Regions from separate parts of the Solibacillus sp. FSL K6-1126 genome, predicted to be linked through region 2. Evidence: riboswitches for the same ligand, from Rfam matches in the RefSeq annotation. Region 2 holds a riboswitch; the other holds the start of a gene.
The links. Region 2 has a riboswitch for cyclic di-AMP ahead of MHH44_RS04745 (TrkH family potassium uptake protein). Riboswitches for the same ligand answer to the same signal wherever they lie in the genome.

Region 1: another riboswitch for cyclic di-AMP. It lies ahead of MHH44_RS20215 (TrkH family potassium uptake protein); the one in region 2 lies ahead of MHH44_RS04745 (TrkH family potassium uptake protein).

What each region holds. Positions count from the first base shown of each region.
Region 1 is NZ_JBBOPD010000001.1:4,054,946-4,059,385, reverse strand. It holds gene MHH44_RS20220 (IS110 family transposase) at 1-700, opposite strand, end outside; cyclic di-AMP (ydaO/yuaA leader) riboswitch at 1,188-1,330, shown strand; gene MHH44_RS20215 (TrkH family potassium uptake protein) at 1,538-2,875, shown strand; gene MHH44_RS20210 (potassium channel family protein) at 2,899-3,555, shown strand; gene MHH44_RS20205 (ASCH domain-containing protein) at 3,742-4,086, opposite strand; gene MHH44_RS20200 (IS110 family transposase) at 4,155-4,440, opposite strand, start outside.
Region 2 is NZ_JBBOPD010000001.1:997,842-1,002,281, forward strand. It holds gene MHH44_RS04735 (TerC family protein) at 1-512, shown strand, start outside; gene MHH44_RS04740 (TrkH family potassium uptake protein) at 617-1,966, shown strand; cyclic di-AMP (ydaO/yuaA leader) riboswitch at 2,193-2,333, shown strand; gene MHH44_RS04745 (TrkH family potassium uptake protein) at 2,514-3,851, shown strand; gene MHH44_RS04750 (potassium channel family protein) at 3,875-4,440, shown strand, end outside.

The sequences.
Region 1 (4,440 bases), 3.1 Mb from region 2:
AAGCCTTCTGAAAAGGGTTTTGAGCTGCTGCATTCATTAACTTTTCAGCCTGTTGATTTGCCCATTCTAGAGAACGAGTATTACAGAATTCTTTTATTTTAATTGTTAATACTTCATTGTTGGCTTTCAATATGTCTTCTGAAGTAGGAAATGCATGTAGTATTTTTAAAGAAACATCTGAATATAAGTCTCCAAAAACTTTAGTATATTCCGGAAAAACTTGATCTAAAACTGCCTGAAATTGTAGCTTAGTTTGTACATACATACCTGTAATATTATCGTGCTGTCTCGTAAGATGACGTAAGTTCGCAATTTGGATACCACGCCTTTTATAAGGCTCTAAATCTTCCTTATAATACAGCTCGCAGAGATGATTGGCATCAATGATATCTGTTTTTACCTTTCGTAAACTAGAACTTTTCGCTTTATAAGAGATGAGTGGATTAACGATAATTATTAAATAGCCTTTTTCCTCAAAATATTGAACAACCGGTGCGTGATAATGGCCTGTTGATTCCATAACAAGAGGGGGACGTTCTCCAGTAATAACTTCTATTTCTTTAATAAAATCTAATAAAATAGCTAATCCATCAAGATCATGTTTTATTTTAAAACTTTTCTTATAGGGCTTCTTTCTTTCCAAGTATGCTTGAACCTGACTTTCACCTTTAGCTACATCCAGACCAATGACTGGATTCATTATAATTCCTCCTTCAAAATGATAATTGCCGGTAACCCCTAAATCCTCCTTGTAGTGTCATAGCTTCGCTTGTTATACGAGATCAATGTCCCAACCAGCCTCAAACATGTTTCTACAAGTAGGGGGCGAACTGTTTTGCGGACGGGGTCATAGCCCCACGGGCGCTTACGTTCTACCCCGGCTACCGCTATCATATATCGATATAAAAAATGGTCAACCAGAAATATTTTCTGGCTGACCTAATAATACGATCGGGCGCGATTCTTGAAAAAGAATTGTGCTTTTACAGTAATAGGGCCAGATTGTTGAATAACAATTTTAAAGGAAAGTTTGTATTGTGTAGGTTTGTATTTAAACTGGTTAGCAGTTTAATACAACAAAAATCAAGTTTAAGCATACAATGTTATTGTAAGGAAACTTATAAATAAATTTATTTTAACAGTTTACAAGTGTTATACACAGGAGTAAAATAAGCTCGTAATTAGGAAACATAATAAAGCCAAATCTCAACAATTGAGAACGGAGGACCCAATCTTTTGGGGTTAATTCTGCATTTGCAGAAGGGATGATATTTACTCTTTCGCCATCCTAACCCGTCAGCTAACTTCGTCGGCTAAAGCGAGGGAGGTCATAATAGAGACCGCCTTATTCAAGTATTGTTTTTGTTGCTAACAGCAAAATGAATGCTTGTTTAAATCGGTCTTTTTTGCATTGAAAAAACAAGTTCATAAGTTCATTTTAGAATAATAAGCAGAATTGAGGGGAAACATATTAAGTTTAATCTTTGGACCATGTATATAGTTAAATATAATTTTAACTTTATTTTAGGAGAGAGTTATGAAAAATTTTAAAGAGGGCCTTAATCCATCAAAAATTCTTGTGATTGGCTTTGCCATTTTAATTCTAATAGGGGCTATTTTATTGACTCTACCCATAGCTACAGAGGATGGTAAAGGACTTCCATTCCTAGATGCGTTATTTACAGCTACTTCTGCTACATGTGTTACAGGTCTAGTGGTAGTAGATACAGGGGATACATTTTCGATGTTTGGTGAATTAGTGATCTTGTCGCTCATTCAAATTGGTGGTTTAGGATTTATGACGTTTGCAACCTTTTTATTCACTCTATTAGGTAAAAAAATCTCTTTAAAAGAAAGGATTATATTAAGGGAAGCTTTTAATGCTGCTTCGACTGTTGATATCGTCAAATTAGTAAAAAGAATATTAATTTTCACTGTAATAGCGGAGGGTATTGGAGGTATTGTTTTATCGATTAGATTTTCATTTGATATGCCGATTGGTCAAGCAATTTATTTTGGTTTCTTCCATTCAATTTCAAATTTTAATAATGCAGGCTTTGATTTGATGGGGGAATTTAAAAGTCTTACTGAATACGTTGATGATCCATTTGTCGTATTAACGGTTTGCTCTCTAATCGTTTTAGGAGGCTTAGGTTTCATTGTCATACACGATATATATGAATACCGTGTAACACGTAAAATTTCACTACATTCAAAAGTTGTATTGAGTACAACTCTAATGCTTATCGTTGGAGCATCCATCTTAATTTTCCTATTTGAGTATGGTAATGATAAAACATTAGGACCGTTGTCTTCCACAGGAAAAGCTCTCGGTGCCCTGTTCCATGGTATAACGCCAAGAACGGCTGGGGCAAATACATTACCAATGGCAGATTTGACTCATGCAACATTATTCTTAACTATTTTCCTCATGTTTATTGGGGGAGGTTCAGGATCGACTGCTGGAGGTATTAAGGTATCTACTTTTGCAGTTTTAATGGCAACAGCTCTTTCCCAACTTAAAGGGAGAGAAGATGTGGTTCTATTTAAACGTCGTATTGTTATACAGAGTATTCTAAAAGCACTTACTGTTGCGATAAGTGGCATCATGATTGTTGTAATCGTCACCTTTCTGCTAAGCATCACTGAACCAGGCCACAACTTTATTCTATATTTATTTGAAGCAACTTCAGCATTTGGTACCGTAGGACTTTCTATGGGATTAACACCCGAGCTTTCTCCAACGGGAAGAATTCTTATTATATTAACAATGTTCGTAGGGAGATTGGGTCCGTTAACACTTGGATTTGCTATTTCTAAACGACGTAAAAAAGAACCATTCCACTATATAAAAGGGAACATAATGATTGGTTAATTAATAAAGGGAAGGGATATAAAATGGCAATAAAACAATATGCTGTGATAGGTTTAGGGAGATTTGGAACGAGTATTGCTAGAAAACTTCATGATGCTGGGCAAGAAGTATTAGGAATCGATTTGGATGAAGAAAATGTCGAAGCTGCTGAAGGTTACGTAACAGATGCAGTGGTTGCTGATTCTACGGAAGAAAAGGCACTTACTTCATTAGGTATTACAAACTTTGACTGTGTAATTGTAGCGATTGGAAATGATATTCAATCCAGCATTTTAACAGTAGTACTTTTAAAAAATTTAGGTATGCAAAAAATTATTGCCAAGGCACTTGGCAAAAGGCATGGACAGGTGTTAGAGGCAATTGGTGTTGATTGGATCATTTATCCAGAAAGAGATATGGGTGAACGAGTAGCCAATCAACTCCTTTCACCAAATTTGCTTAACTATATTGAACTCTCAAAAAATTACAATATTGAGGAAGTTAAGATTCCTTCAAGGATGATTGGTAAAAATCTAAAAGAACTTGATATTCGTGCTAAATTTAATGTCAGTATTATTGCGATTGTAAGAAATGATGATATCATTGTTTCCCCTTCTCCTGAAGAGTTGCTTCAACCAGAAGATTTACTAGTCACTATAGGAAGTAGAAAAGACTTAACAAAATTCTCAAGTTTAGAATGAGTGTGTAAAAGATCCAATTTACTCTTATTCAATGTAGTGTAGTGCTTTAATTAAAAAATACGGAATTGAGTACAAGGAATACCCACGTTTCAATTTAATATTTTGGGGTTATTGTCGTTTTAATAGACTTAGGGATTTGTGAAAATAGAAGGGCTTATTGAGTAAAGCCCTCTAATTAAATAATAATTAACTATAATATTCAATCGTTATTGCTAATGTTCCCCATTCTTTTTCTTGTTCTGGTGTATATATTTCATATGTTCCATCTATCATTTCTTGCATCGTCCAACCTTCACAATCAATATCTTGAAACGGAATATCCTCATACATAGCTTGAAAGGTATCGTATATTTTAAGGTCAGTTACTTTAATTATTATAGTTTCATCTTGTTCAGGGATCTTTATAAACTCAATAAAATCCCCAACTTTTATTTTCCTTCTTTTTTCATCATTTAAGCGTACTTCCACCTTTTTCTTGCCCTTTCTAATTGAATCAAAATACTCACCATATAAGCCCATTTTATGTATCACTCATTATGTCACCTCTCTTTATATGTTAATTAATCAAATTACCTTTCTCTTATTATTAACCTTCTTCGTTAGCTTAATAATAAAGGGTTTTTCTCTTCTTTAGATATATCTAAGTCAGCCAAGTTAATGCCACAAGCAGCTGCATGAACAACTGAATCGTATTTAACGTTATTTTTCAGAAGAGAATAGATTAAATTAGGCAATTTACCACACAGATGACCGATTGCTTTTTTCTTACTCATTCCTTCGTCTACCTTCCGGTCATAATAGACTTTAAATACAGTAGGATGAGATTTACCATTTGCCAATATTATTAAGGATATCTGATAAAGAACACGACGAGCATCCCGAACG
Region 2 (4,440 bases):
CCATAAAACATCTATACGATAATCACTTTAAAAAGCAGGATGAAGATTTGGAATTGAAAGAGAGCAAAGGTTCTGGTTTCTGGATGACGGTATTAAAAGTAGAGCTTGCGGATATTGCGTTTGCAATCGACTCAATGCTTGCAGCCGTAGCTATTGCTATGACATTACCGCACATTAGTGATTACCATATCGGCGGAATTAATGCCGGTCCATTTGCTGTTATGTTCCTTGGTGGCTTTATAGGGCTTGTCATTATGCGTTTTGCGGCCCAAATGTTTGTTAAGCTGTTAAACGACTATCCAACATTGGAAACTGCAGCCTTTTTAATTGTAGGCTGGGTAGGTGTCAAACTGGCGGTATTGGCGTTAGGACATGAGAACTTGGCCATTATCGACCCGCATTTCCCGCATTCGACAACATGGAAAGCCATCTTCTGGGTAGTACTGCTTGGACTTGCAGTAGGCGGCTATTTAGTAAGTGTATACAAAAACAAAAAAGCAAAAGCAGAATAATATATGTTTTAGGAGATACTTCAACTATTAGAAGTATCTTCTTTTCATTTTCCATGATATTCATTATACTAGTAAAAATGTAATCAATTATCGGAGGCCAATCTATGCCTTTTAAAAAATTCGAAAAGCGTAAAATTACGCCTTTCCAAATTTTAATCACTTATTATTCTGTAGCCATTTTAATTTCGTTTTTATTGCTGCGACTTCCGGGAGTCCATTTGGAAGGTGTACATGTATCATTTTTAGACAGTCTATTTACGGCGGTTAGTGCGGTTAGTGTAACGGGTTTAACGACCGTTACTGTTGCAGAAACATACAGTAGCTTTGGACTTGCCATGATTTTGCTTATTCTGCAATTCGGTGCGATTGGGATTATGTCCATCGGTACGTTTTTATGGCTGCTGTTTGGAAAGAAAATCGGCATGCGTGAACGTCAGCTTATCATGATTGACCATAATCAATATAATTTATCGGGTGTTGTTGCCTTGATTCGTCAAATAGCAAAGCTGCTGTTTATCATTGAATTTACAGGTGCCCTTATATTAACGGTACATTTTAAGCGTTATTTTGCGACATGGGAAGAATCGGCGATTAATGGATTGTTTGCGTCTATTTCTGCGACAACAAATGGAGGCTTTGATATTACGGGAATGAGTTTGCAGCCGTTTCATCACGACTATTTCATACAATTTGTTTGTATGATTTTAATCTTCCTCGGAGCGATCGGTTTTCCCGTATTAATTGAAGTGAAGGCCTATTTAACGAAAAAGGATCCGGCATTTCGCTTTAGCTTATTTACAAAGGTTACGACGTTTACGTATGTTGCCTTATTTGTTTTTGGTTCGGTCGTAATTTTTATTATCGAATCTTTTCAGTCCTTTAAAGGGATGCGATGGCATGAGGCTGCTTTTTCGGCTATGTTCCAATCGATTTCCACGAGGTCGGCTGGTTTAACAACCTATGATGTCACTTCATTCAACGAGGCGACACAGCTCTTTATGAGTGCACTAATGTTTATTGGGGCATCACCAAGCTCTGTCGGTGGGGGAATTCGTACCACGACATTTGCGATCGTTATTTTGTTTTTAATTGCATTTTCCCGCGGGCAGTCGGAAATTCAAATTTTTAACCGGGAGATTCATTTAATCGATGTATACCGTTCGTTTGCGGTGCTTATTTTTGCGATTATTATGGTGCTCGGCGCTGCGATGGTGCTGTTTATCACAGAATCCAGCGCCTCTATGATGGAAGTCATATTTGAAATTACATCAGCTTTCGGAACGTGCGGGATGTCGCTCGGCATAACGGGGGACTTAACGGCATTCGGAAAAATGGTCATTATGGTGCTCATGTTTGTAGGGCGAGTAGGGCTCATTTCTTTCCTGTATTCAATCGGAGGATCTGCCAAGAAGAAGAAGTACCATTACCCGAAGGAACGGATCATTATTGGGTAGTTTTTCAAAAGTGGCTTAAAACAAGGCTTTATAAGGGTTTTCGAGGGGGTGAAGTTATTTCACCCCCTTTTAGATCCTCTAAGCTCTAATTTTGAGAAAGTTTATAAATTTTTCGAGTGATTTTTGTTCTTGAGTCATTTTGACATTACAAACAAACTTAAAAATAAATTTTTTTAACCAGTTTACAAGTGTTATGCACAGGAGTAAAATAAGCTCGTAATTAAGAAAACTAACAAAGCCAAATCTCAATCATTGAGAACGGAGGACCCGATCATTTGGGGTTAATTCTGCATTGCAGAAGGGATGATATATACTCTTTCGCCATCCTAACCCGTCAGCTAACTTCGTCGGCTAATGCGGAGGAGGTCATATAATAGACCGCCTTATTCAAGTATTCCTTTTGTCGTTTACCGCAAAGTTAATGCTTGTTTAAATCGGTCTTTTTGCGTTCATAAAACTTTATTAATTATTTTAGAATAAGAGCTTAGTAGATACCTAGACTTGGTACATGGGTAAATAACTTTTAACTTATTGTTAGGAGGGAGCAATGAAAATTTTCAAAGAGAGCCTTAATCCATCAAAAATACTTGTTATGGGATTTGCCATTTTAATCCTTGTAGGTGCATTTTTATTGACTTTCCCGGTAGCTACAACAGATGGTAAAGGACTTCCATTCCTAGATGCGTTATTTACAGCTACTTCTGCTACCTGTGTAACAGGTCTAGTTGTTGTAGATACAGAGGAGGCATTTTCACTGTTTGGTGAATTAGTGATCTTGTCGCTTATTCAAATTGGCGGTTTAGGATTTATGACGTTTGCAACCTTTTTATTTACTCTATTAGGAAAAAAAATCTCTTTAAAAGAAAGAATTTTATTAAAAGAAGCTTTTAATGCTGCTTCGACTCTTGATATCGTCAAAATAGTTAAAAGAATACTAATTTTTACTGTGATAGTAGAGGGTATTGGAGCTATCATATTATCGATCAGATTTTCATTTGATATGACGATTGGCAAAGCAATTTATTTTGGTTTTTTTCATTCAATTTCAATTTTTAATAATGCAGGCTTTGATTTAATGGGGGGATTTAAAAGTCTTACTGAATACGTTGACGATCCATTTGTAGTATTAACTGTTTGCTCTCTGATCGTTATAGGTGGCTTAGGTTTCATTGTAATACATGAATTATATGAATACCCTGTTACACATAAAATTTCATTACATTCAAAAGTTGTATTGTTTACAACACTAATGCTTATCGTTGGAGCATCCATCTTAATTTTCCTGTTTGAATATAGTAATGATAAAACATTGGGACCGTTGTCTTCCACAGGAAAAGCTCTAGGTGCCTTGTTCCATAGTATAACGCCAAGAACGGCGGGAGCAAATACATTACCAATGGCAGATTTGACTCATGCCACGCTATTCTTAACCATTTTCCTAATGTTTATCGGGGGAGGTTCAGGCTCGACTGCTGGAGGTATTAAAGTATCTACTTTTGCAGTTTTAATGGCAACAGCTTTTTCCCAGCTTAAAGGGAGAGAAGATGTGGTTTTATTTAAACGTCGTATTGTTATGCAAAGTATTCTAAAGGCACTTACTGTTGCGATGAGCGGCATCATGATCGTTGTAATCGTCACCTTTTTGCTAAGCATCACAGAACCAGGTCATGACTTTATTCTATATTTATTTGAAGCAACTTCAGCATTTGGTACCGTGGGACTTTCTATGGGATTAACACCAGAGCTATCTCCATTTGGACGCGTTCTAATTATCTTAACAATGTTCGTAGGGAGATTAGGTCCGTTAACACTTGGATTTGCTATTTCCAAACGACGTAAAAAAGAAGCATATCACTATATAAAAAGGAACATAATGATTGGTTAATTAACAAAGGAAAGGGATACAAAATGGCAATAAAACAATATGCTGTGATAGGTTTAGGGAGATTTGGAACGAGTGTTGCTAGAAGACTGCATGAAGCTGGGCAAGAAGTATTAGGAATCGATTTAGTTGAAGAAAAAGTCGAAGCTGCTGAAGGTTACGTAACAGATGCGGTGATTGCTGATTCGACGGAAGAAAAGGCTCTTACTTCATTAGGTATCACAGACTTTGATTGTGTAATTGTAGCGATAGGAAATGATATTCAATCCAGTATTTTAACGGTGGTACTCCTAAAAAATTTAGGAATTCCAAAAATTATTGCTAAGGCACTTGGTAAAAGGCATGGCCAGGTATTAGAGGCGATCGGCGCTGATTGGGTCATTTATCCGGAAAGAGATATGGGGGAACGAGTAGCCAATCAACTCCTCTCACCAAAGTTACTTAACTATATTGAACTCTCGAAAAATTACAATATTGAGGAAATTACAATTCCTTTAAGGATGGCCGGTAAAAATCTAAAAGAACTTGATATTCGTGCTAAATTTAATGTCAGTATTATTGCGATTGTTAGGAATGATGATATCATTGTTTC